3 regions of the Streptomyces sp. NPDC056061 genome follow, and region 2 is predicted to be linked to each of the others. Evidence: riboswitches for the same ligand, from Rfam matches in the RefSeq annotation. Region 2 holds a riboswitch; each other region holds the start of a gene.
The links. A riboswitch is a leader RNA that binds a small molecule or an ion and turns the genes downstream of it on or off. The one in region 2 is predicted to bind cyclic di-AMP.
Positions count from the first base shown of each region.

Region 1 (7,414 bases), on a different contig from region 2:
TCCGCCGAGGTGTCGTTGCGACGGATCCGGTACCGGCGGTGCGCGTCGTTGGACTTCAGGTAGTCGGCCTCGATGGCTTCGCGCTCGACGCCGACCGCGAGCAGGGACACGGCGATCGACAGCCCGGCCCGGTCCTTGCCCGCGGCGCAGTGCATCAGCGCCGGGACGCTGTCCTCGGCAAGGGCGTGCAGCACCCTGCTGTGCTCGGCGGTGCGCTCCAGGACGATCGAACGGTACGAGGCGATCATCCGGTTCACCCCCTTGCCGTCGGCGAGGAGCGAGCGCAACTGGTCGAGGTCGCCGTCGCGCACCATCCGCCAGAACTCGGCGCCGTCGGCCGGGTCGGAGAGCGGAATGCTCAGGTTGCGAACGCCCGGCAGCTCCACGTCGAGACCGTCGAGTCGGCGGTCGGCCGCATTGCGGAAGTCGAAGATCGTGTGCAGCCCGAGACCGCCGAGGAAGGCGGTGTCCTCGGCCGTGGCGTGCGCGAGGTGCCCGCTGCGGAAGAGCCTGCCGTACCGCACCCGCCGTCCGTCCGCGGTGGGCAGTCCGCCCACGTCGCGGAAATTGCGGACGCCCGCCAGTTCGGGTTCCGTCGACGGGATCTGCGGCTGCTGCGGCACGGTGACTCCTGGGGTGTCTGGCGTCGACGCGAGTCGCCGACAAGGCCACCCCCGCGACGATACGACATCGGTTCCTCAGGCAATCATCTCGTCCCATTCCCTGTCGAGACCCCGGCCAATTCCCGTGCCGCGGCCGTGAGTCCGTCGGTGGATCACTCGCCGCAACCGTTGCCCCGCCGACGGCGATGGTCGATGATGTGCGGAACTGTTGGAATGTGGGGATGCGATGATCGAGACGGGCGACACCGGCCGGACCTGGCTGCTCACCGGGGCGAGCAGCAGCTACGCACTACAGCTCACGGAGCGGGACGAACTCGTCCATCTGCACTGGGGGCCGCAGATCTCCCTCGCGGCGGCCGAAGCCCTGGCCGCCGCGCCTCAGCCGCCGCCCAGGGGGTTCGAGTCCGCGCTCGACGGCCGCGAGGAGTATCCCGTCGAGGGCGGCCCCCGGTTCGTGCGCCCGGCTCTGTCGGTACGCACCGAGGAGGTCCGCGGCACCGAGTGGGTCCTCGCCGGTGCCGCGGTGGACGGTGACGAGCTGCGGATCGGTTTCACCGACCCGGTGCACCGGCTCGCCCTCGACCTGCACTACCGGATGCGGGACGACTCCGACGTGATCGAGCGCTGGGCCACCGTCGCCCACACCGGGCCGGACGGACCGCCGCTGGAACTGCTGCGCGCCGACGCCGCCGCCTGGACGCTGCCCGCCCGGGACGGCTGGCGGATGAGCCGGCTGCACGGCCGATGGGCGGCGGAGACACAGATCGCCCGGACGGAGCTGACCTACGGCGAGAGCGTCATCTCCAGCAGGCGCGGCCACACCGGGCACCAGCACCTGCCCTGGGTGGCCCTGGACGCGGACGGCACGGCCACCGAGGAGCACGGCGAGGTCTACGGCTGCGCGCTCGGCTGGTCCGGATCGTGGCGGATCTCCGTACAGCAACTCCCCGACGGGATCGTGCAGATCACCGGAGGAGCCGGCCACGACGACGCGGGACTGCTGCGGCTCGCGCCGGGGGAGTCGTACACCACCCCCGTCTTCGCCGGCCTGTGGAGCGGGGCGGGCTTCGGCGGGGCGAGTCGCGCCTGGCACGCCTGGCAACTGGCCCACGTCGTCCCGGACGCGGAGCGGTTGCGACCGGTGCTCTACAACTCCTGGGAGGCGACCGGATTCGACATCTCGCAGGACCAGCAACGCGCCCTGGCCGAGCGCGCGGCCGCCATGGGAGTCGAACTGTTCGTCGTGGACGACGCCTGGTTCGGGCGGCGCACCGACGACCGGGCCGGTCTCGGGGACTGGACGCCGAATCCGGACCGCTTCCCCGCCGGGTTGAAACCGCTCGCCGACGAAGTGCACGGCCTCGGTATGCAGTTCGGCATCTGGGTCGAACCGGAAATGGTCAACCCCGACAGCGATCTTTATCGCGCGCATCCCGACTGGGTTCAGCATTTCCCGGGGCGTACGCGGACCGAGTTCCGTCATCAACTGGTTCTCAATCTCGCCCGGAACGATGTGCGCGAGTATCTGTGGGAACAACTGGACGCCCTGCTGACCAGTGCTCCGATCGACTATGTGAAATGGGACTTCAACCGCAGTTTCACGGACGCCGGCTGGCCCGGTGAGGAGTATGCGCAGAAACTCTGGGTCGAGCATGTCGACGGCCTCTACGCGTTGATCGACCGATTGCGGGCCGCGCATCCCTCGGTGGCGTTCGAATCCTGCTCGGGCGGCGGCGGCCGGGTCGACCTGGGCATTCTCTCCCGTACCGACCAGGTGTGGACCTCGGACAACACCGATCCGCTCGACCGCCTCGTCATCCAGGAGGGCTTCAGTCAGATCCATCCGGCCCGGGTGATGGCCGCCTGGGTCACCGACAGCCCGAACGTGCAGCTCAACGACCGGGTCAGCTCGCTGCGCTTCCGCTTCGTGAGCGCGATGGCCGGGGTGCTCGGCGTGGGCGGGGACCTCACCGAGTGGAGCGCGGAGGAACTGGCCGAGGCGCGGAGCTGGGTGGACCTCTACAAGGAGATCCGGCCGCACGTGCAGCGCGGGGCGCTGTACCGGCTGCGCGCCCCGCGCGGCGGTCTGAGCGCGGTGCAGTACGTCCACGGCGAGGAGACCGTGGTCCTGGTGTGGCTGGAGGCGCAGCGGTACGGCGAACGGCCGCCGGCCCTGCGGCTGCGCGGACTCGACCCGACGGCGACGTACACCTGCCTGGACACGGGTGCGGTGCACCACGGTTCGGTGCTGCTCCACCAGGGCCTGCACACGGGCCTGCGGGGGGACCTCGACGCGCGGGTGCTGAGGCTGCGGCGCGCGTGACCTCCCGCCGCCCTCTCCGCGGTGTCCGTAATGGGCATTTTGGTGGCTTATGTGGTGAATGATCCCGTCGAGGGTTTCGTGCTCGTGAGCGGGATCATATCCGTGACCGTACGTGCCGGCGGGCGCGTCGCGTATTCCCCGTGCGGTGCGGAAATTCAAGATCCGTAATCCACGGAGGGTGACCGGAATTCCGCGCCGAATTCACGGCGCGGAATCCGTCGCGGAATCGACGGCTTGTTCTCGTCGTCCCGATTCGCTTACGGTCACCGTCATTCCGGACGGACCGCCCAATCCTGCCGCCGACCGGATATCGCACCCACTCATCGTGTGGCAGGAGCGGGGGAACCAGGTAGTCCGCCGAACGGAGAAATCCGGTCGGCTCGGGGTGAAGTCGCGCACCGCGCGACCGGGCATCTCCAGCCCGAACCCGACAGCTCACCTCGCAGGCGCCGGAGAGGAAGCACGTCATGCCCATTTCGGGTAAGCACCGTCGTATCAGGACCGGCGCCGTCGCCCGCGGTGTCGCCGCGGTGAGCGCCGGCGGCGCCGTCATCGCGCTGCCGCTGCTCGGTGCCACCGGCGCCCACGCCGCCGAACAAGCGGCCCCGGCCTCCGCCGCGCACACCGCCCCGGCCCGTCCGGCTGCCCAGGCGCAGGCCGCCACGACGTATTCCGTCGTCGCGGGCGACTACCTGTCGAAGATCGCCGCCGAGCACAAGGTCGACGGCGGCTGGCAGAAGCTGTACCAGGACAACCGCGCGGTCGTCGGCGACGACCCGAGCCTGATCTTCCCGGGCATGAAGCTGACGCTCGGCGCCGAGGTCTCCGGCACCTCCGCGCCCGCCGGCGCGGGCGCGGGCTCCTCGCTCCCGTCGAAGGTCCCCACGGCGCCGTCGGCGGTCGTCGAGAAGTCCGCCCCGGCCAAGACCGCGTCGGCCGCCAAGCCCCTGACGGTCACGGAGGCGAAGACGTCTGCCCCGGCCGCCGGGAGCAGCGCCTCCGGTTACGTCCACCCCGTTCCCGGCAACCACACCACCGGGTACCGCGCGTCCGGCTCCAACTGGTCCAGCGGCAGCCACACCGGGATCGACTTCCCCGTCTTCACCGGCACCGGCGTGAAGGCCATCACCTCCGGCACCGTCGTCACCGCCGGCTGGGGCGGCGCGTACGGCAACCAGGTCGTCATCAAGCACGCGGACGGCCGCTACTCCCAGTACGGCCACCTGTCCTCGATCTCGGTCTCGGCGGGCCAGTCCGTGGGCGCCGGTCAGCAGATCGGTCTCTCCGGTTCCACCGGCAACGCCACCGGTCCGCACCTGCACTTCGAGGTCCGCACCGGCCCGGCGTACGGCTCGGACATCAACCCGATCGCCTACCTCGCGGCGCACGGCATCTACGTCTGATCCGAGCGGCCGGACGGCCGAAGTGACCGGGGGCGACCCGGGCGAGACCGAAGGGGCGGTGCGCGGCGGCGCACCGCCCCTTCCGCTCACGACCCGAGGGGCGAGAGGAGGCGGGCTCTCGATGCCCCGCGACTGCGCCTCCCGGGTCGCCGGTCGTGAGGCCACCCTCTATTGCCCCAGGCCCTATTCCCTCGTCGCGGGCACTGACCGGGTGGTTTATCTCACCACCCGTCAACCCCTTATTACGGTCGCGTAGGTCACATTCGTCGGTGCAGGATAAGCCCTTGTGGCAGACGATTCGAGAAACAACCAACGTGACGTCAACGACCGACAGGACGTCATCGGGTCGTACGCGGCGATCGGCGACAGCTTCACCGAGGGAGTCGGAGACCCCGGCCCGGACGGGACCTACGTCGGCTGGGCGGACCGTTTCGCGGTACTCCTCGCGGACCAGCTCCCGGAACCCGACGCGGCGACGCACCCCGAAGGCCCCACGCACGCGGACTTCAGGTACGCCAACCTCGCCGTACGCGGACGCCTCCTCGACCAGATCGTCGAGGAGCAGGTGCCGCGCGCCAAGGAACTGGCACCCGACCTGGTGACCTTCTGCGCGGGTGGCAACGACATCATCAGGCCCGGCACCGACCCGGACGACGTGGCCGAGCGCTTCGAACGCGCGGTCGCCGAACTGGCCCGGTCGGTCGGCACGGTCATGGTCACCACCGGCTTCGACACCCGCGGCGTTCCTGTGCTGCGCCACCTGCGCGGCAAGATCGCCACGTACACCGCCCATGTGCGGGCCATCGCCGACCGCTACGACTGCCCCGTTCTCGACCTGTGGTCGCTGCGGTCCGTCCAGGACCGGCGTGCCTGGGACGACGACCGGCTCCACCTGTCCCCCGAAGGACACACCCGGGTCGCGCTGCGCGCTGCTCAGGTCCTCGGGCTGGAGGTGCCGGCCGACCCGGACCAGGCGTGGCCCCCGCAGGACCGGCGCGGCACGCTCGAAGTGCGCCGCGACGACATCCACTGGGCGCGCGAGTACCTGGTTCCGTGGATCGGCCGACGGCTGCGCGGCGAGTCCTCCGGCGACCACGTCGAGGCGAAGCGACCGGACCTGCTTCCGCTCTGAGGGGCGTTCCGGCAGGCCGCGGGCACGCGCCCGCGGATGCCGTCCGTCGGCACGACGCTCCCGCCCGCCGGGCCGGTCCCGGGGGCGGGACCGGCCCGGCAGTGCTCAGGCGGGTCCGGCGGGCGCCGGTATCCGCTCCAGCACCCCGCCTGCGAACACGTCGTACAGCGGCAGTGTCTCCAGGTGCACATAGCCGATGTGGCAGTCGCACGCGGCCAGCGGACACGCGCGCGGCGCGAGCGCTCGACGGTAGCTCCCGTCGTAGAGGTTGCCGAGCTCCGCCGGGACGAAATGGCAGCGCCGCACCGTTCCGTCGCCGTCGACCGAGATCACCGACTCGCCCGTCCGGCAGGGCAGACCGGCCGAGCGGTGCGGATGCCGGCTGTACGGGAAGAGCGGATCGAGGGCCGTCCAGCGATCCGCCTCCCGGTCCGTGTAGGTGTGCCCCTCCGCGGCGTTCACCCAGAGGTAGACCTCCTCCGGAAGGGCGGCGCGCAGCCGCCGCGCCTCGTCGAGATGCTCGTCGAGCCCGACCACACCGACACTGTGGCGAATGCCGAGCGCCGACAGCTCCCGGCACTTGCCCAGGAACCGCTCGTACGGCGTCTGCCCCGGGTGGTACGTGCACCAGAGCGCGATCTTCTCCCGTCCGGCGCCACCCGCCTCGGCCAGCCACCCGGTACGGCTGCTGAGATTGGTCTGGATCGCGACCCGGCCGACGTGCGGCAGCTGCGCCAGCTCCACCAGCGCACGGCGGTACCAGGAGCGGACGAGCCCCTCGCCCCACGGCGTGAACAGCACCGAGATCCGGTCGCCGGTCTGCGCCGACACCCACGCGGTGAACCGCTCCAGCGCCGCCCGGTCGGCTCGCAACTGCTCCGGGCTGTCGCGCCGCTTGGCGAACGGGCAGTACGGACAGTCGTAGTCGCAGGACGCGAGCGGGCCCCGGTAGAGGATGGTCAGGTCCATGGTGCGCTCACTTCAGCTCGTACGCGGCCATCGAGGCCCGGACGCGGGGGGAGAAGAGTTCTGGGCCCAGCGCGTCGGAATGGGCGAGGCCCTCCGGGGAGAGCCGGAGCAGGCCGGAGGCCCCGGCCGCCGCGTCGAGCCAGCCGCGCTCCTCGAACCGGGCAAGCTCGGCGGGGAAGTCGTCGGCGGGGGCACTGCCGAACCGTTCCCGGTAGTCGGCCAGGCACAGCCCCTCCGCCTGGAGGACCGACTGCAGGAGGTGGCGCCGCCGGGCCTCGTCGCCGTCGACGTACCGCCCGACCTCGGCGCGGGAGAAGTCCTCGGCGGCGGTGTAGCCGTCGATGATCGCCCGCACCTCGCGCATCTCCACCGCGTAGTCGAAGGAATAGTGCAACCGGCTGGTGTACGAGCGGGCCCCGCACCCCAGCCCGATCATGCCGTCGGTCTGGCAGGCGTAGTCGTCGGCGCCGTCCGTGCGGGGCGCGTCGGCGCGGCGGAACATCCGCATCGACACCTGCTCGTAGCCGTGGGCGAGGAGATGGTCCCGGCCCGCGCGGTACAGCCGCAGCCGCTGCTCGTCCCACGCGGCGTCCGCCGCCTCCTCCCCGTCCGTCCCGAGTCTTCCGAGGCCGGTCAGCGGGCGGACGTACAACGGGTAGAGGTACAGCTCCTCCGGCCGCCACCGCAATGCCGCGTCCAGCGATGTGCGCCAGCTGTCCTCGGTCTGGCCGTCGATGCCGTAGATCAGGTCGATGTTGAGGACCGGGAACCCGGCTTCGCGGATCCGGTCCAGCGCCGCGTCCACGTCGGCACGCCGCTGGGGCCGCACGGCGGCACGTGCCTCCGACTCGACGAAGCTCTGCACCCCGATGCTGACCCTGGTCGTGCCCCGGTCGGCGAGCACGGCCAGCCGGTCGGCGGTCGCGGTCGACGGCGATGTCTCGACGGACAGCGGAACGGCCCG
Region 1 covers NZ_JBHJWQ010000017.1:139,559-146,972, reverse strand. Annotated here, with positions in the region: gene ACFC79_RS23655 (tyrosine-protein phosphatase) at 1-623, opposite strand, end outside; gene ACFC79_RS23650 (alpha-galactosidase) at 850-2,946, shown strand; cyclic di-AMP (ydaO/yuaA leader) riboswitch at 3,250-3,408, shown strand; gene ACFC79_RS23645 (peptidoglycan DD-metalloendopeptidase family protein) at 3,414-4,349, shown strand; gene ACFC79_RS23640 (SGNH/GDSL hydrolase family protein) at 4,636-5,481, shown strand; partial or broken gene ACFC79_RS23635 (STM4011 family radical SAM protein) at 5,549-6,450, opposite strand; gene ACFC79_RS23630 (STM4012 family radical SAM protein) at 6,458-7,414, opposite strand, start outside.
Region 1: linked by a shared signal. The riboswitch ahead of ACFC79_RS23645 (peptidoglycan DD-metalloendopeptidase family protein) and the one ahead of ACFC79_RS32945 (transglycosylase family protein) in region 2 are both predicted to bind cyclic di-AMP.

Region 2 (7,414 bases):
GCGCTGGGAAAGCCCTCCAGCACCTCGATGGCGTCGCGCCGGGCGATGTAGTCCTCGTGCGCGGCCCGGTAGGCGGCGGCCAGCTCGGGGTCCGTGCCGAGGCGCTCGGTCATCTCCTTCATGACGCCGTTCGCCTCCAGCGTGCCGATCGCGGACGCGGCACGCGGGCACGTGAGGTAGTACGTGGTCGGGAACGGGGTGCCGTCCTCCAGCCGGGGCTGCGTCTCGACGACGTCCGGGTTGCCGCACGGGCAGCGGTGCGCGATCGCGCGCAGCCCGCGGGGCGGGCGGCCCAGCTGCTCCCGGAACGCGGCGATGTCCGCCTCGGTGGGCTCGGTGGGCTCGGTCTGCGGAGGGGGGGTTTCCATGCCTGCCTAGTTCTGGGTTCTGGGGTCTGCCGATGGTGACGGGGTGGGGACGGGGACGGGCGGGCGGATCAGCCGCGGTCGGCTTCGTCGACGCCGTCCCAGAGGTTGGAGTGCCACGGCCGGCCGGACTTGTCCGTCTCGCCGTTGCGCTCCTTGACCGCGTCGGGGTCGATCACCGTGTAGCCCGTCTCCCCGGGGAGAAGATAGTGCAGGTGCTTGCGGGCCAGCTGCCTGATGTAGGCGTCGTCCTGGAGCCGCGCCTTCTCGTCGCGCAGTTCCTCGGTGCGGACGCGGGCCTCGCGCGCAAGTCGTTCCTGGTCGGCGATCTCGTCCCGCTGCGACACGTACTGCCGCATCGGGTACGCCAGCGCGACCACGAGGGAGCACACGATGAGCGCCAGGAAGGCCGCCCGGCCGGTGAGCCGGGAGCGGCGGTCCTGGCGGCGGTTCTGCGACCGGTAGACACGGGCGGCGGTCTGCTCGCCGAGCAGCCGCAACCGGGTCGCGGTGGAGAACCGGTCCCGGTCCTTCGCGGCCATGTCTCCGCCTCCCCACTACGCACGTCCGTCCCCGCACACGGTACGGGACCGGGTGCGGGGACGGACGGAGGCCGGGGCCTTCGGGCCGTGCGGGCCCGGAGGGCGTCGGCCCTCACGGTGCCGATCGGTGCGCGGACGGCGCGCCGATCGGTCCTGGAACGGCGTGCCGATCAGTCCGCCGGGCGGAACCGGGGGAACGCCGAGCGGCCCGCGTACACCGCGGCGTCGTCGAGGATCTCCTCGATGCGCAGCAGCTGGTTGTACTTGGCGACACGGTCCGAACGGGCCGGGGCGCCGGTCTTGATCTGGCCGCAGTTCACCGCGACGGCGAGGTCGGCGATGGTGACGTCCTCGGTCTCGCCGGAACGGTGCGACATCATGCACTTGAAACCGTTGCGCTGGGCGAGCTCGACGGCGTCCAGGGTCTCGGTCAGCGAGCCGATCTGGTTGACCTTGACGAGCAGGGCGTTGGCGGAGCCCTCCTCGATGCCGCGGGCCAGGCGCTCCGGGTTGGTGACGAACAGGTCGTCGCCGACGATCTGCACCTTGGCGCCGAGCCTGTCGGTGATGATCTTCCAGCCGGCCCAGTCGTCCTCGAACAGCGGGTCCTCGATGGAGACCAGCGGGTACGCGGAGACGAGCTCCTCGTAGTACTCGGTCATCTCGGCGGCCGAGCGGGACTTGCCCTCGAACTCGTACGTGCCGTCCTTGTAGAACTCGGACGCGGCGACGTCGAGCGCGAGCGCGATGTCCTTGCCCGGGACGTAGCCGGCCTCCTTGATGGCCTCGACGATGAGGTCGAGGGCGGCGCGGTTCGACTCCAGGTTCGGCGCGAAGCCGCCCTCGTCGCCGAGGCCGGTCGACAGGCCCTTGGTCTTCAGGACCTTCTTCAGGGTGTGGTAGACCTCGGCACCCCAGCGCAGGGCCTCGGAGAAGGACTCCGCGCCGATCGGGGCAATCATGAACTCCTGGATGTCGACGTTGGAGTCGGCGTGCGACCCACCGTTGAGGATGTTCATCATCGGGACGGGCAGCAGGTGCGCGTTCGGGCCGCCGAGGTAGCGGAACAGCGGCAGGTCCGAAGCCTCGGAGGCGGCGTGGGCGACGGCCAGCGAGACGCCGAGGATGGCGTTGGCGCCGAGCGAGCCCTTGTTCTCGGTGGCGTCCAGGTCGAACATCGCCTGGTCGATCAGCCGCTGCTCGGTGGCGTCGTAGCCGACGAGCTCCGGACCGATCTGCTCGATCACGGCGAGGACGGCCTTCTCGACGCCCTTGCCCTGGTAGCGGTTGGGGTCGCCGTCACGAAGCTCAATGGCCTCGAACGCACCGGTGGAGGCGCCGGACGGCACAGCAGCACGGCCCGTGCTGCCGTCGTCGAGGCCGACCTCGACCTCGACCGTGGGGTTCCCCCGGGAGTCGAGGATTTCTCGGGCTACGACGACGTCGATGGACGGCACGAGGCATCTCCTTCTGGGATATGACGCTGGTTCTGCAGGGTCACGTTGGCCTTGCGACAAGAGCCTAACCGGCCCGGCCCTCTCGACCCCACGACCGCCCGCCCGCTGGGACGAAAAAGGACCCGAGGGCGCACGATCCAGGACAAACGACAAGGGTGTTACGGATCAGTGACGACAAAAGTTGAAGCGACGGGCGCCGCGCACCGGAACGACACGTCGGACGGATGACAAGTCGTGCGGGTGACGCGCCAGACGGGAGCGGCACCCGCCGGGCGGGGCCACCACGCAGAAGCCCCGGCCCGGCGCGGACGGGGAAACGCGCGCCGGGCCGGGGCGGCTCGGGGAGGAGGGAGCCGGGCCTACTTCGTCAGGTGCAGCTGCTGACCCGGGTAGATCAGGTCGGCGTCCTGGACGATGTCCTTGTTCAGCTCGAACAGCCGCTGCCAGCCGCCCTCGACGCCGTGGTCCGCGGCGATCTCGCTGAGGGAGTCGCCGACGGCGACCTTGTACTCGCCGTCACCCTTCTTGACCTTCTTGCCGGTCGGGGTGGTGACGGTCTTCTTCGACTCGGCACGCGGGGCGGCGTGACGCTCCGAGCGGGAGGCGGCCGGGGCCTCGGTGCGCTCGGCCTTCTTCGGCTGGGCCTGCTGCGGCTGCTGACGCTTCGGCGCCGAGGGGGTGCTCTGCTGCTTGGAGGCACCGGACTTGGCGGAGGAACCGGTGTTGACGCCCGGGTCCACACCGTCGTTGCGCAGGTTGCCGGCCCCGGCGCAGCCCCAGGCGTTCGGTCCCTGCATGGCGAGGAGGCGCTCGGCGGTGGCGATCTGCTGGGCCTTGGTGGCCAGGTCGGCACGCGGGGCGTACTGCGTGCCGCCGGCGGCGGCCCAGCTGGACTGCGAGAACTGCAGACCGCCGTAGTAGCCGTTGCCGGTGTTGATGGACCAGTTGCCACCGGACTCGCACTGGGCGACGGCGTCCCAGGTGGCGACGGAAGCGGCGGAGGCGTTGGTCGCACCCATCAGCGGAACGGCGACGGCGGTGCCGGCGACACCGGCGAGCGTGGCGATCCGGACGGCCTTGGACGAACGGCGGTGCTTGCCCTTGCCGGAAAACAGCATGGAACTTCTCCTCACCGACGCCTACGAGGTGAGCTGTCGGGTTCGGGCCAAGTGAGTTGCCCGGTCGCACGTCCTAGCACGCGACTTCACCCCAAGCCGGTCCTGATGCGTCTTTCGACGATCGGGCCGGCGCCTACCTGGGTCCCCCGCTCCTGCCTACGGCGCTTTCGCGTCTGTTCCCTCCGACCGACGGCAGGATTCGGCGTGACGGTCGACGGGGCCCGCGGTGCGAGCGGTTTCGAACGTAAACACACCCAACCTCTACTTTCAAAGATGAACACATCGGACAATATGCCCTTACTTGCATCCGACGAACTGACGTTTCCGCAGGTCGGGGGTGATACGCGAGAGCACCTCGGACGCAACACACCAAAGAACACAAAGAGACCCATGTCTCACTTGAACGGAAGTGGACATAGGTCTCTAAAGCACCCCAGGTTTTGAGGCTCCCTCAGCCGGTCGGCAAGCCGCCCTCAGTCGGCCTTCACATCGAGGTCGAGGCTCTGGCCAGGGAGGATGAGGTCCGGATCGGAGCCGACGACGTCCTTGTTGGACTCGTAGAGCGCGGTCCACCCACCGGGAACCTTCTGTGCATCAGCAATCGCCCAGAGATTGTCACCGGGACGGACGGTGTACGCGTCGTCGGCGACCGGGGCCCCCGCGTCGCGCGCCCCGCCCTCGCCCCGGGAGGCGTGACGGCCCGACTCGCGGTCGTCGCCGCCGGTCGAGCCCCGCCCCTCCTCGGCGGCCGGGGCGCCGCGGTGCTTGCCGCCCGCGCCCGCGCTTCCGGGCACCCGGGACGGCACGGAGGAGCCGGAGGAATCGGAGGGAACGGAGGGATCGGAGGTGCTGGAGGAGCCGGAGGGGCTCGAACCGGATGAACCGGATGAACCGGGCGCATCACCGGCGTCGGCGGAACGGGAGGGGTCGGAGGACGGGGACGCCGACTCGGTGGCCGGGGGCTTCGTGGACGGCTCGGCGTCCCCCTTCGGCTCCTCGGCCTCGCCGGAGGGCGTGGCACCGTCGGCCGGGGACGTCGATGCGTCCCCGGACGCCTGCTCGTTCCCGGTGGCCCCGGTCGGCTCGGCGGAGGGCGTCGTTCCCGGGTCCACCCCGGGCAGCGTCCCGTCCGTCGCGAGGCCGGAGATCACCGCACAGCTCGGCCATGCCTTCGGACCCCGGGCGTCGAGGATCTTCTCGGCCACCGCGATCTGCTGCGCCCGGCTGGCGAGGTCGGCCCGCGGCGCGTACGACTCACCGCCGTACGCCTTCCACGTCTCCGGTGTGAGCTGGAGGCCGCCGTAGGAGCCGTTGCCGAAGTCGGCGCTCCACGTACCACCGCTCTCGCACTCGGCCACCCGGTCCCATGTCGTGGCGTCGGCCGCCTGCGCGGCGCCCGCGCCGAGCAGCGGGATGGCGATGGCGGATCCGGTCACACCCGCGGCGACGACGATGGCGGGTGCCTGACGAGGGCGACGGTGTCGGCCGTTCGCGGAGCCCATGGAATTGCCTTCCGTGTGACGGACAAGGTCTGACGAGCGACTGGTGAGTCGAACGGTGAACCTAGCCGGACCCGAACGCGTGTCACAAGTCGATGCAGCACGGATCACGTCAAAGTCACAGAGCTGACGTGGCGTCAGTTTTGACTGTTCCGGGGCGGGGTGTGAACTCCACGGGCAGGGTGCGCAGTCCGCGCATGATGAGCCCTCCACGCCACCGCATATCGGCGGGTTCCACCGCGAGTCGCAGGTCCGGAAGGCGGGTCAGCAGCGTGGCCAGTGCGGTCCGTCCCTCCAGCCGGGCGAGCGGCGCGCCCAGGCAGTAGTGGATGCCGTGCCCGTATCCGAGGTGCTGATTGTCACGTCGCGCGAGGTCGAGCGTGTCGGGCTCGTCGAAGCGCGCCGGGTCGCGGTCGGCGGCGGCGAGGACGACGAGGACCGGGTCCCCGGTCGCGATGTCCCGGCCGCCGAGCGTCAGCGGCTCGGTGGCGAACCGCCAGGTCGCCAGCTCCACCGGTCCGTCGTACCGCAGCAGCTCCTCGATCCCGGTTTCCAGCAGCCCGCCCTCGCCCGCGTCGAGGGAGTGTTGCAGCCGTGCCCGCTGTACGGGGTTGCGCAGCAGCGCGTACACCCCGTTGCCGATCAGGTTGACCGTCGTCTCGAACCCGGCGAAGAGAAGGATGAAGGCCATGGCCGCCGCCTCGTTCTCGGTGAGGTGCTCGCCGTGGTCGCTCGCCCTGATCAGTCCGGAGATCAGGTCGTCCGCCCCGTCCTCCCGCAGGCCCTCCCGCTTGCGGTGGATCAGTTCGGCGAGGTAGCCGCGCATCTTCTTCACCGACCTGGCGACCCCGCCGCGCGGGCCGCCGCCGTGCCGGATCATCATGCCCGCCCAGTCCCGGAAGTCGTCCTGATCCTCGCGCGGCACCCCCAGCAGGTCGCAGATGGCGTAGATGGGGAGCGGGAACGCGAAGTCGTGGATGAGGTCGGCCCGCCCCTCGGCGGCGAAACGGTCGATGAGCCGGTCCGTCAGTTCCTGTACGCGCGGCGCGAACTCGGCGACCCGGCGCGGGGTGAACGCCTTGGACACGAGTCGGCGCAGCCGGGTGTGGTCGGGCGGGTCGATGTTCAGCAGGTGCGTCATCAGCTCCGCCTTGCGCTCGCCGGGAATGCCGGTCTTCCCCTTGGCGTGTGCCGGTTCGGCGTGGTGGGCCGGGTTCTTGGAGAGCCGGGTGTCGGCGAGTGCCTGCCGGGCGTCCGCGTACCGGGTCACCAGCCATGCCTCGACGCCGCTGGGCAGCGCGGTGCGGTGCACGGGGCTGTGCTCGCGCAGCCAGGCGTAGGCCGGGTACGGGTCGGTGGCGAACTCCCAGGTGAACAGTTCGGGGGCACCGGCGGGGCGGTCGGCGGGGCCGTGCTCGGGACGGTCCGCAGGCCGGTCGGCAGGGCGGTGCTCGGGACGGTCCGCGGGCCGGTCGGCAGGGCGGTGCTCGGGATGGTGCTCGGGATGGTCGGCGGGGCTGTGGTTCACCCCCCGACGTTATCCGCCGCCGTCCGGGGCCCGTCCGCGCGGTGCCGCCCGGTCCCCGGCCAGGGCCCGGGCGGGGCCGCCGGTACTGTTCCGGGTGTCAGCCGACGCCTTCGACGGCGCGGATGGCGTCCCGGTAGGCGCGGCCGGCGGCCCGCAGCGCGGCCTCGGGGTCCACGCCGTCCCGTTCGGCGCGCACGGCGAGGGCGAGGAGTTCGTAGCCGACGCCCTCGCCCGCGGGCAGCGGCACGTCGAGCCCGGCGGTGCGGACCCGGGAGGCGAGTTTCGCCCCGAGCGCCAGTCCGGGCTGGCCGACCGGCACCCCGTCGGTGACCGACGCACGCCGCTTCTCCACGGCCTTCGTCCGCAGCCAGTGCTCGCGCACGTCCTCGGCGGTCTCGGCGGTCTCGTCGCCGAAGACGTGCGGATGGCGGTGGATGAGCTTCTCGACGATGGTCGCGGCCACGTCGTCCACGGAGAACGGCTCCTCCCCGTCCTCGGGGCGGCCCTCCTCGGCGATCCGGGCGTGGAAGACGACCTGGAGGAGCACGTCCCCCAGTTCCTCGCGCAGTTCCTCGCGGTCGCCGTCCTCGATCGCCTCGACGAGTTCGTACGCCTCCTCGACGGCGTACTTGGCGAGGCCCTCGTGGGTCTTCTGCGAGGTCCACGGGCATTCCCGGCGGATCCGGTCCATGACCTGGACCAGGTCGAGGAGCCGGGCGCCGGGCAGGTCGTAGGAGCCGGGCAGCAGTTCCAGGTCCGGCATGTCCACCCGGCCGGAACCGGCGAGCCGGGCGAGCCCGTCCGTCAGCGGCCGGTTCCCCTCGCCGCCGGTGAGGAGGACCACGGTCCGGCCGCCGGCGCAGGCGTCGACGAGTTCCTGCGCGTCGAGCACGGCATGCTCGACG
Region 2 covers NZ_JBHJWQ010000035.1:36,003-43,416, forward strand. Annotated here, with positions in the region: gene ACFC79_RS32930 (DUF501 domain-containing protein) at 1-368, opposite strand, end outside; gene ACFC79_RS32935 (septum formation initiator family protein) at 437-907, opposite strand; gene eno (phosphopyruvate hydratase) at 1,078-2,364, opposite strand; gene ACFC79_RS32945 (transglycosylase family protein) at 2,724-3,482, opposite strand; cyclic di-AMP (ydaO/yuaA leader) riboswitch at 3,486-3,656, opposite strand; gene ACFC79_RS32950 (transglycosylase family protein) at 3,956-4,984, opposite strand; gene ACFC79_RS32955 (cytochrome P450) at 5,100-6,509, opposite strand; gene ACFC79_RS32960 (nucleoside triphosphate pyrophosphohydrolase) at 6,607-7,414, opposite strand, start outside.

Region 3 (7,414 bases), on a different contig from region 2:
CGTGAGGAGCAGGTCGGCTGGCTGATGAGCCCCAACGTCATACGGCTGCGGGTACGTGAGGAGCAACGGGGTCGGGCGCTGCCGGAGTATCTGTTCCACTACTTGTGCCTGGACGAGACGGTCGAGTGGATGCGGGACCGTGCCGCCGCCACCGCTGCCCCGTCCCTCCGGTCCGAATCCTCGGGGCTTTGCAGATTCCGCTGCCGGATCCGGCGGAGCATCGGGCGGTCGTCACGGCGCTCACGAGCCTCGACGAGTTGGACAGGGCGCATCGGGACGTCGCGGCGTCGTTGCGGCACACCCGCACGGCCCTTGCCGACATGCTGCTGGGCTCGTCCGCGGGGCCCGCCCCCGGCGCCTCGTTCCGTCACTCGTTCGAGAACGGAGGACTGCTGTGAACGCGCCGACCGCGCCGTCCGGTCCGGCGCCCGCACCGCCCCCCTCCGCCGAGCCCGTCAACAGCGCCTGGATCCCCTGGCTGCTCGTCATGGTGCTGTTCTCGGCACTTGTCGGAGCGTGCGTCGGATTTCTCAAGGCCCTCGACGGCACTCCGGCGACCGGGTGCCTCCTCTCGGCGGGGACGGCGTTCGGGGGGACCGCACTGCTCTGCCTGGCAGTCGTCCCCGCGGTCCAGCAGCTGCGCCGACGCAGCTGAGGATGTGTCCGCCCGGGTCGGCCGACCCGGGCGGGGGAGGTTTCGGCGGGCGCGAGAGGTCCGACGGGCTGGGACACGGGCGGCTCTCAGACCAGGAGCTTCGTCTTCGCCCGCTGGTACTCCTCCTCGGTGAGGGCGCCACGGTCCTTCAGCTCCGCGAGCTTGGTCAGGTCGTCCACGTGGCTGCCCCGCTTCGGTTCGGGGGACGCCGTGCCGGCGGCGTTCCGTACGTACGCCTTGAAGGCGGCCTCGCGCTCCTGCGCCTCCTGGGCGGAACGTTTGCCCATGGATGCGCCGCGCACGATCACGTACAGCAGGACGCCGAGATAGGGCAGCAGCAGCGTCACGATCAACCAGCCGCCCTTGCCCCAGCCGCCGAGGTCGTCACTGCGGAAGATGTCTGTGATGACCTTGAAGAGCAGGAACAGCCACACGATCCAGAGGAAGAACCAGAGCATCGTCCAGAAGAGGTTGAGCAAGGGGTAGTTGTTCACGTTCGCTCCCCGGTCACCGCGATGTCGTCGCGTCGGCCAGCCACCTGATGAAAACAGTCATATCACCTCATATTTATGCTCGCTCGTCGTCGAGCGAAGGGGTGCGCGACCGCTCTTCGGGCCGGGCGGGCCGGGGTGAGGCGGATCGGGGAGGGCCCTGCGGCTTCGGGGCTTCCGGGCCTCGGGTGTCTCGGTCCAGGGCTTGTTCAGGGCTTCGTCCAGGGCTTGTTCAGGGCTTGTTCAGGGCTTCGGTACGTCGGCGACGCCGTTTCGTGTGCGCCTTCGTTCCGTGCCCGTGCCATGCCGCGTACACGGCCCGGACGCCGAGTGGTCATGAGTGCCTCGAACATGCCGTAGAGTTGTGTTCACCGACGCGGGGTGGAGCAGCTCGGTAGCTCGCTGGGCTCATAACCCAGAGGTCGCAGGTTCAAATCCTGTCCCCGCTACTGAAAACCTGGGCCCGGCACGCATACAGCGTGCCGGGCCCAGGTCGTTCCCGCGTGCGATGCCGGATGCGCCGGGGGTGAGGTGTGAGCTGCGTCATGCGGGTACCCCCATTGGGTGACGAGGATTCGCCGCACGGCTCCGCTCCGGCGAGTCTGGGGGTGGGGCGCGGTACCGTCCGCAGCCGTGCGTACCGGGCAGGAGACCACAGGTGTGGAAGCGGCTGAAGCTGCGCGGCAGACCTGCCGGAGAAGGGGCCGGGGGTGCCGGTACCCGGCAGTTCGTGCGCATGCTGCCGATGCTGATGATCATCGGCGGACTGGTGTTCGACCTTCTGACGCCGCCGACCTTCACCGCCATCCCGCTGTTCGTCGCGGCGCCGCTCATCGCCGCTCCGTTCTTCTCGCTGGCCAGCACCGTCCGCATCGGCGTCGCCTCGATGCTGGCCGTCATCGCGCTGCGGCTGTCCAGCAACACGTTGCCCGAGATCGTGCCGCTGATCGAACTGCTCACGCTGGCCACCGTCTCGGTCCTGGCGGTGGTGATCAACGGGGTCGTGCGGCGGAGCAACGAACAATTGGCGTCCGCGCGGGTCATCGCGGAGAGGGCGATGCAAGCCGTGCTGCCGAAGCCGTCCGACCGGATCGGCGGGCTGCATGTGGCGGCCCGGTACGAGGCGGCCCAGGCGGACGAGTTCGTCGGCGGCGACCTGTTCGCCGTGATGGACACCCCGTACGGGGTGCGGTTGGTGGTCGGGGACGTGCGGGGGAAGGGCCTCGACGCCGTGGAGACGGTGGCGGTGGTCATCGGGGCGTTCCGGGAGGCGGCCGAGCAGGAGCGTTCGCTGGAGAGCGTGGCGCGGCGGCTGGAGCGGGCGCTGGCGCGGGAGGGGGAGATGCGGAGGGGGCTCGACGCCGTCGAGGGTTTCACCACCGCGGTTCTTGCCGAGATCCCGTCGGGGGCGTCCCGGGTCCGGATCGTGAACCGGGGGCACCCGGAACCGATCCTGCTGCATCCCGACGGGGGGCTGGACGTTCTGGTGCCGTCGGTGCCCGCGCTGCCGCTCGGCATGGACCTGGGCGCATGGCCCGACCGGGCGGACGAATGGGATCTGCCGCCGGGGACGACCCTCCTCCTCTACACGGACGGTCTCTCCGAGGCGCGGAACGCCGAGGGGGTCTTCTACGATCCGGCGGCCCGGTTGCGCGGGCGGATCTTCCCTGGTCCCGAGGAACTGCTGTCCGCGCTCTCCGATGACGTGCGCCTGCACACGGGGGGCGAGTCGACCGACGACATGGCGCTGCTCGCGGTCGTGCGCCCTGCGGAGGGGCAGCCGGACCGCCGCAGGACCGTTCGGATCGTGGGGCCGGACTCCGCGTGACGGACGGTTGGGGATTCGGGGCTTCGAGGTTTCGGGGATTCGGAGTCCCGGGGCTTCGGGGGTGCCACGGTGCGTAATGGAAAGACGCCTCTCCGCATAACATTTGACACAACATCAGTTTCTGGGGTGTGACTGAGGGGCGATCAACTCGTTCTGTTCCGTCCCTTTGTGTCCTGTAAAGTCCAGGCCGAAGACGTGAACGATCAGTGGGAACGGCTTGGAATCGGGCCCGGGTGTCTATTAACGTTCGATAACGCAGCGCGGTCGTCCCAGCCGTCGTCAGTGGCGGCACCGTGCGCGAGCGCCGAATTCCGAAAGGGAACCGGGGAACCACCACCTTGGGGTGAATCGGACATCTGCGCCTTGTGAGAGGCGGAGAAGTTCGTAGGAGACCTTCCTGCTCCGAACCCGTCAGCTAACCCGGTAGGCGAGAAGGAAGGAAAGGAGTGCGCCCCCGTGGCGTCCAACAAGCCTGCCCCCACCCGGCTCGACTCAGCATTCGGACCCGGTAACGCCACCGATTTCGCCCCGGGTTACGGCTCCGGCCAGGGTTACGGGTCCGGTTACGCCCCCGACTCCGGCTACGGCACCGAGTACGGAACCATCGGGATGGGAACGGCGTTCGGCCCCGATGCCGGCATGGGCAACGACGGCGAAGGGGGCGAGGCATTCGCCGCAGGACGCTCCGGCAGTGAGTTCCACGCCGACCTCGACCGCGGCCCCGAGCGCGCCCGGGACGAGTGGAACCCCACCGAGGAATCCGTTCGCCCCGTACGCGGCAAGCACCGCGTCGCCAAGCAGCGCAACGGACTCGCCCGCAGCTCCACGGTGCTCGGTGTCGGCGTCATCGCGGCCGTCGGCGCGGGCGGCATGGCCACCGCGCAGAGCAAGCCGCCGGTCTCCATCTCGCTTCCCGACTCCATCTCGGACAACCTGCCCGATGCCAAGTCCCTTCCCGGTGTGGGCGCCCTCTTCTCGGGTGAATCCAAGGACGACAAGGCCCGGGACACCACCGCCGATTCGCCCCTGACCACGGCGGGCATCACCTCCGCCGAGGCCGAGCAGGGCACGACGGACGCGGGCGAGGCGCTTCGCGCCCGTATCCTCCAGCAGGCCGAGCAGCAGCAGGACGCCGCCGACGCCGAGGCCAGGGCGGCGCAGGAGAAGGCCGCCGCCGAGAAGGCCGCCGCGGAGGCCAAGAAGAAGCAGGACGCCGCCGAGGCCAAGGCCGCCGCCGAGAAGAAGAAGGCGGAGGAGGAGGCCAAGAAGAAGGCCGAGGCCCTGCGCCTCGCCAAGCTCGCCGCCAGTTACGCCATCCCGGTCAGCTCCTACACCATCACCTCGACGTACGGGCAGGCCGGCCCGATGTGGTCCTCGGGCCACCACACCGGCCTCGACTTCGCGGCGCAGACGGGCACGCCGATCAAGGCCGTGCACGGCGGCACCATCAAGTCGGCGGGCTGGGCCGGTGCGTACGGCTACCGCACGGTGCTGGAGCTGGAGGACGGTACGGAGCTGTGGTTCTGCCACCAGTCCTCGATCGGTGTCGGTGTCGGCCAGAAGGTCGCCACCGGTGAGACCATCGGCCGGGTCGGTGCGACCGGAAACGTGACGGGAGCTCACCTCCACCTGGAGGTCCACACCCCCGGCGGCACGGGCGTCGACCCGATGTCCTGGTTCCAGAGCAAGGGCCTCAACCCCTGAGCCGCCCTTCGACCGTCCGCGCGACCACCCTTTGACCGCCTCCTGGCCCGAGATATTCGCCGCACTGAGGCCCCAGCGGTCTTCGTGGCACTGAGGCCCCAGCGGTCTTCGCGGCACCGAGGCTCCAGCGGTCTTCGCGCTCCTCGCGCGGGCCGCGCCGGTGCGCCGCTGCGCCGACGATGAGACCCCGGCAGCCCTGACGCTCACCCCCCGACGTCCGGGCTGCCGGCCCGTTCTCCGGCCCACGGCTCGCCGACCCCGGTCCGTTGGCCAGGATCCGCCGCCAGGGTGCGTCGGCCGCTGCTCGCCGACCGCGGTCCGCCGATCCGGCTCGCTGTCCCCGGCTCGCGGCTCAGGGCCCTTCGGGTCCGGGGCCGCCGCCTGAGCGTGCCGCTCCGAACGACGGTGGGTGCCGAGGCAGGTGATCGAGGGTCACGTCGGACGGAAATGGGCGAACAGGTGACGGCCGAACAGCCGACGTCCGGAATACCGCCACGGACGGAATTCGTTGGTCCGCACATGACTTCTCTCCGTAAGTTGGGCTCTTCCGACCTTCAGGTCTTCCCGCTCGCGCTCGGTGGCAATGTCTTCGGATGGACGGCCGACGAGGCCCAGTCGTTCGCCGTGCTGGACGCCTACGCGGCAGCGGGCGGCAACTTCATCGACACCGCCGACGCCTACTCGGCCTGGGTACCGGGCAACGAGGGCGGCGAGTCGGAAACCGTCATCGGCAAGTGGCTCGCGACACGGTCCAACCGGTCCGACATCATCGTCGCCACCAAGGTCGGTTCCCACCCGTCGTACAAGGGGCTCTCGGCAGCGACCATCAAGGCGGGGGCCGACGAGTCGCTGCGCAGGCTCGGCACGGACCGCATCGACCTCTACTACACCCACTTCGACGACGAGACCGTTCCGGTCGAGGAGATCATCACCACCCTCGACGGGCTGGTGAAGGCGGGCAAGGTGCGGGAGATCGCCGCCTCCAACATCAGCCCGGAGCGGCTCCAGGCATCTCTGGACTTCTCGGACCGCGAGGGGCTGGCCCGTTACGTCGCCCTCCAGCCGCACTACAACCTGGTCTCCCGCGACACGTACGAGGGAGCGCTCCAGGACACGGCCGCCCGCGCCGGTCTGGCCGCCGTCCCGTACTTCGCCCTGGCCGCCGGATTCCTCACCGGCAAGTACCGCCCGGGAACCCAGGTGGACAGCGCGCGTGCGCAGCGCGCGGCGCCGTACCTGGAGTCGGAGCGCGGCCCGAAGGTCCTGGACGCACTGGACCGGGTCGCCCGGGCCCATGACGCGGAGATCGCGACCGTCGCCCTGGCCTGGCTGGCGGCCCGGCCCACCGTCGTCGCACCGATCGCCTCCGCTCGCACGGTGGAGCAGTTGCCCGCCCTGCTGGCCGTCGCCGATCTGCGGCTGACCGAGCAGGAACTGGCCGACCTCACCGAGGCATCCGCCTGACACCGGCCCACTGCGCCGACCGCGCCGTTTCCTGCTCCTGCCGGCCGCGCCGTTTCCTGCTCGCGGTGACCGTTCCGTTCCCGCCCCCCGCGGTCGGCCGTCTGCGGTCTGTGATCGGTCGTCTGCGGGCCGACCGAGCCGACTGGGTCGTGGCGCCGTCCCGTCGTCCCGGCCATCGGCCCCTCGTCGACGGCAGCGTCCGCCGCAGGAAGCCCGCACCCGACGGCCGCCCGCGCGGGGTGCTGTGCCGGGAAGCTCCGGCACAGCACCTGCCCCGCCTGTTCGGGGCCGCGCCCCTGCTCGGACCCGCCTCCCGAGACCGGTGCACCATGGGTCCGTGGACATCGAACTGCTCTACTTCGCGGGCTGCCCGAACTGGCACCTCGCACACGAACGTCTCCGCGAAGCTCTCACGGCCACAGGTCGCCCCGGCCTGGAGGTCGGCCTCCGCGCCGTCGAGACGGAGGAAGAGGCCCGGGACCTGCGGTTTCCCGGCTCACCCACGATCCGCATCGACGGACATGACCCTTTCCCCTCCGCGGCCCGGACCTACGGCCTGACCTGTCGGGTCTACGAGACGCCGGACGGCCTTGCCGGCGCTCCCACCACCGAACGGCTCGTCCAGGTGCTCACCGGCGAATCCTGAGGTCGGTGCGCCACTCCCCGGACTGCGGCGCATCCCGGAATCCGCCGCCGCGCTCCGGGACGTTCGCGCGGGAGCGGCGGGATGACGGCGGCCGCCGCACCGACACCGCGGACCGTTCGCCGTCCGGGGACCAGTTGCCGTCCGGGGACCAGCCGTCGTCCGGAGCCCTCGGCCGTGCGGTGCGTCGGAGTGCCGGGGCCTCAGCCCCGGACCGGCCCGTTCCCGGCCTGCTGCCGCGAGGGCAGCAGGTACGGATTGTGGGTGGCGTGGGGCTGCGGGTACGGGCTGTGGCCTGTGTGGGGCTGTGCGTACGGGGGGTGGCCGGTGTGGGGCTGCGGGTACGGTGCCGGGAACGCCCACGGGGGCGGTGCCGGGTACGACGGGCGCAGCCGACCCGTCGCCTGTGCCGCGTAGGCGAGGGCGGGAGCGGCCACGTCCCTGCGTTGCCAGAGGTGGTGCAGCAGCTCCAGCTCGCGTGCGGCGAAGTCCGGACCCACCGCCCCGCGGCGGGCCTGCCGACGGAGCGAGGCAAGTGACGTCGCGAATGATTCGTACTCGGCGACGGTCCGGGCGGCGGCCTTCCCCTCGGCCTTGATCTGCGCCTTCGTCCGCGCATCGGGGCCCGG
Region 3 covers NZ_JBHJWQ010000003.1:436,678-444,091, forward strand. Annotated here, with positions in the region: gene ACFC79_RS08000 (N-6 DNA methylase) at 1-25, shown strand, start outside; gene ACFC79_RS08005 (hypothetical protein) at 189-398, shown strand; gene ACFC79_RS08010 (hypothetical protein) at 395-655, shown strand; gene ACFC79_RS08015 (SHOCT domain-containing protein) at 742-1,149, opposite strand; tRNA gene ACFC79_RS08020 (tRNA-Met) at 1,522-1,595, shown strand; gene ACFC79_RS08025 (PP2C family protein-serine/threonine phosphatase) at 1,805-2,974, shown strand; cyclic di-AMP (ydaO/yuaA leader) riboswitch at 3,267-3,419, shown strand; gene ACFC79_RS08030 (M23 family metallopeptidase) at 3,431-4,678, shown strand; gene ACFC79_RS08035 (aldo/keto reductase) at 5,198-6,142, shown strand; gene ACFC79_RS08040 (thioredoxin family protein) at 6,480-6,788, shown strand; gene ACFC79_RS08045 (PrsW family intramembrane metalloprotease) at 6,989-7,414, opposite strand, start outside.
Region 3: linked by a shared signal. The riboswitch ahead of ACFC79_RS08030 (M23 family metallopeptidase) and the one ahead of ACFC79_RS32945 (transglycosylase family protein) in region 2 are both predicted to bind cyclic di-AMP.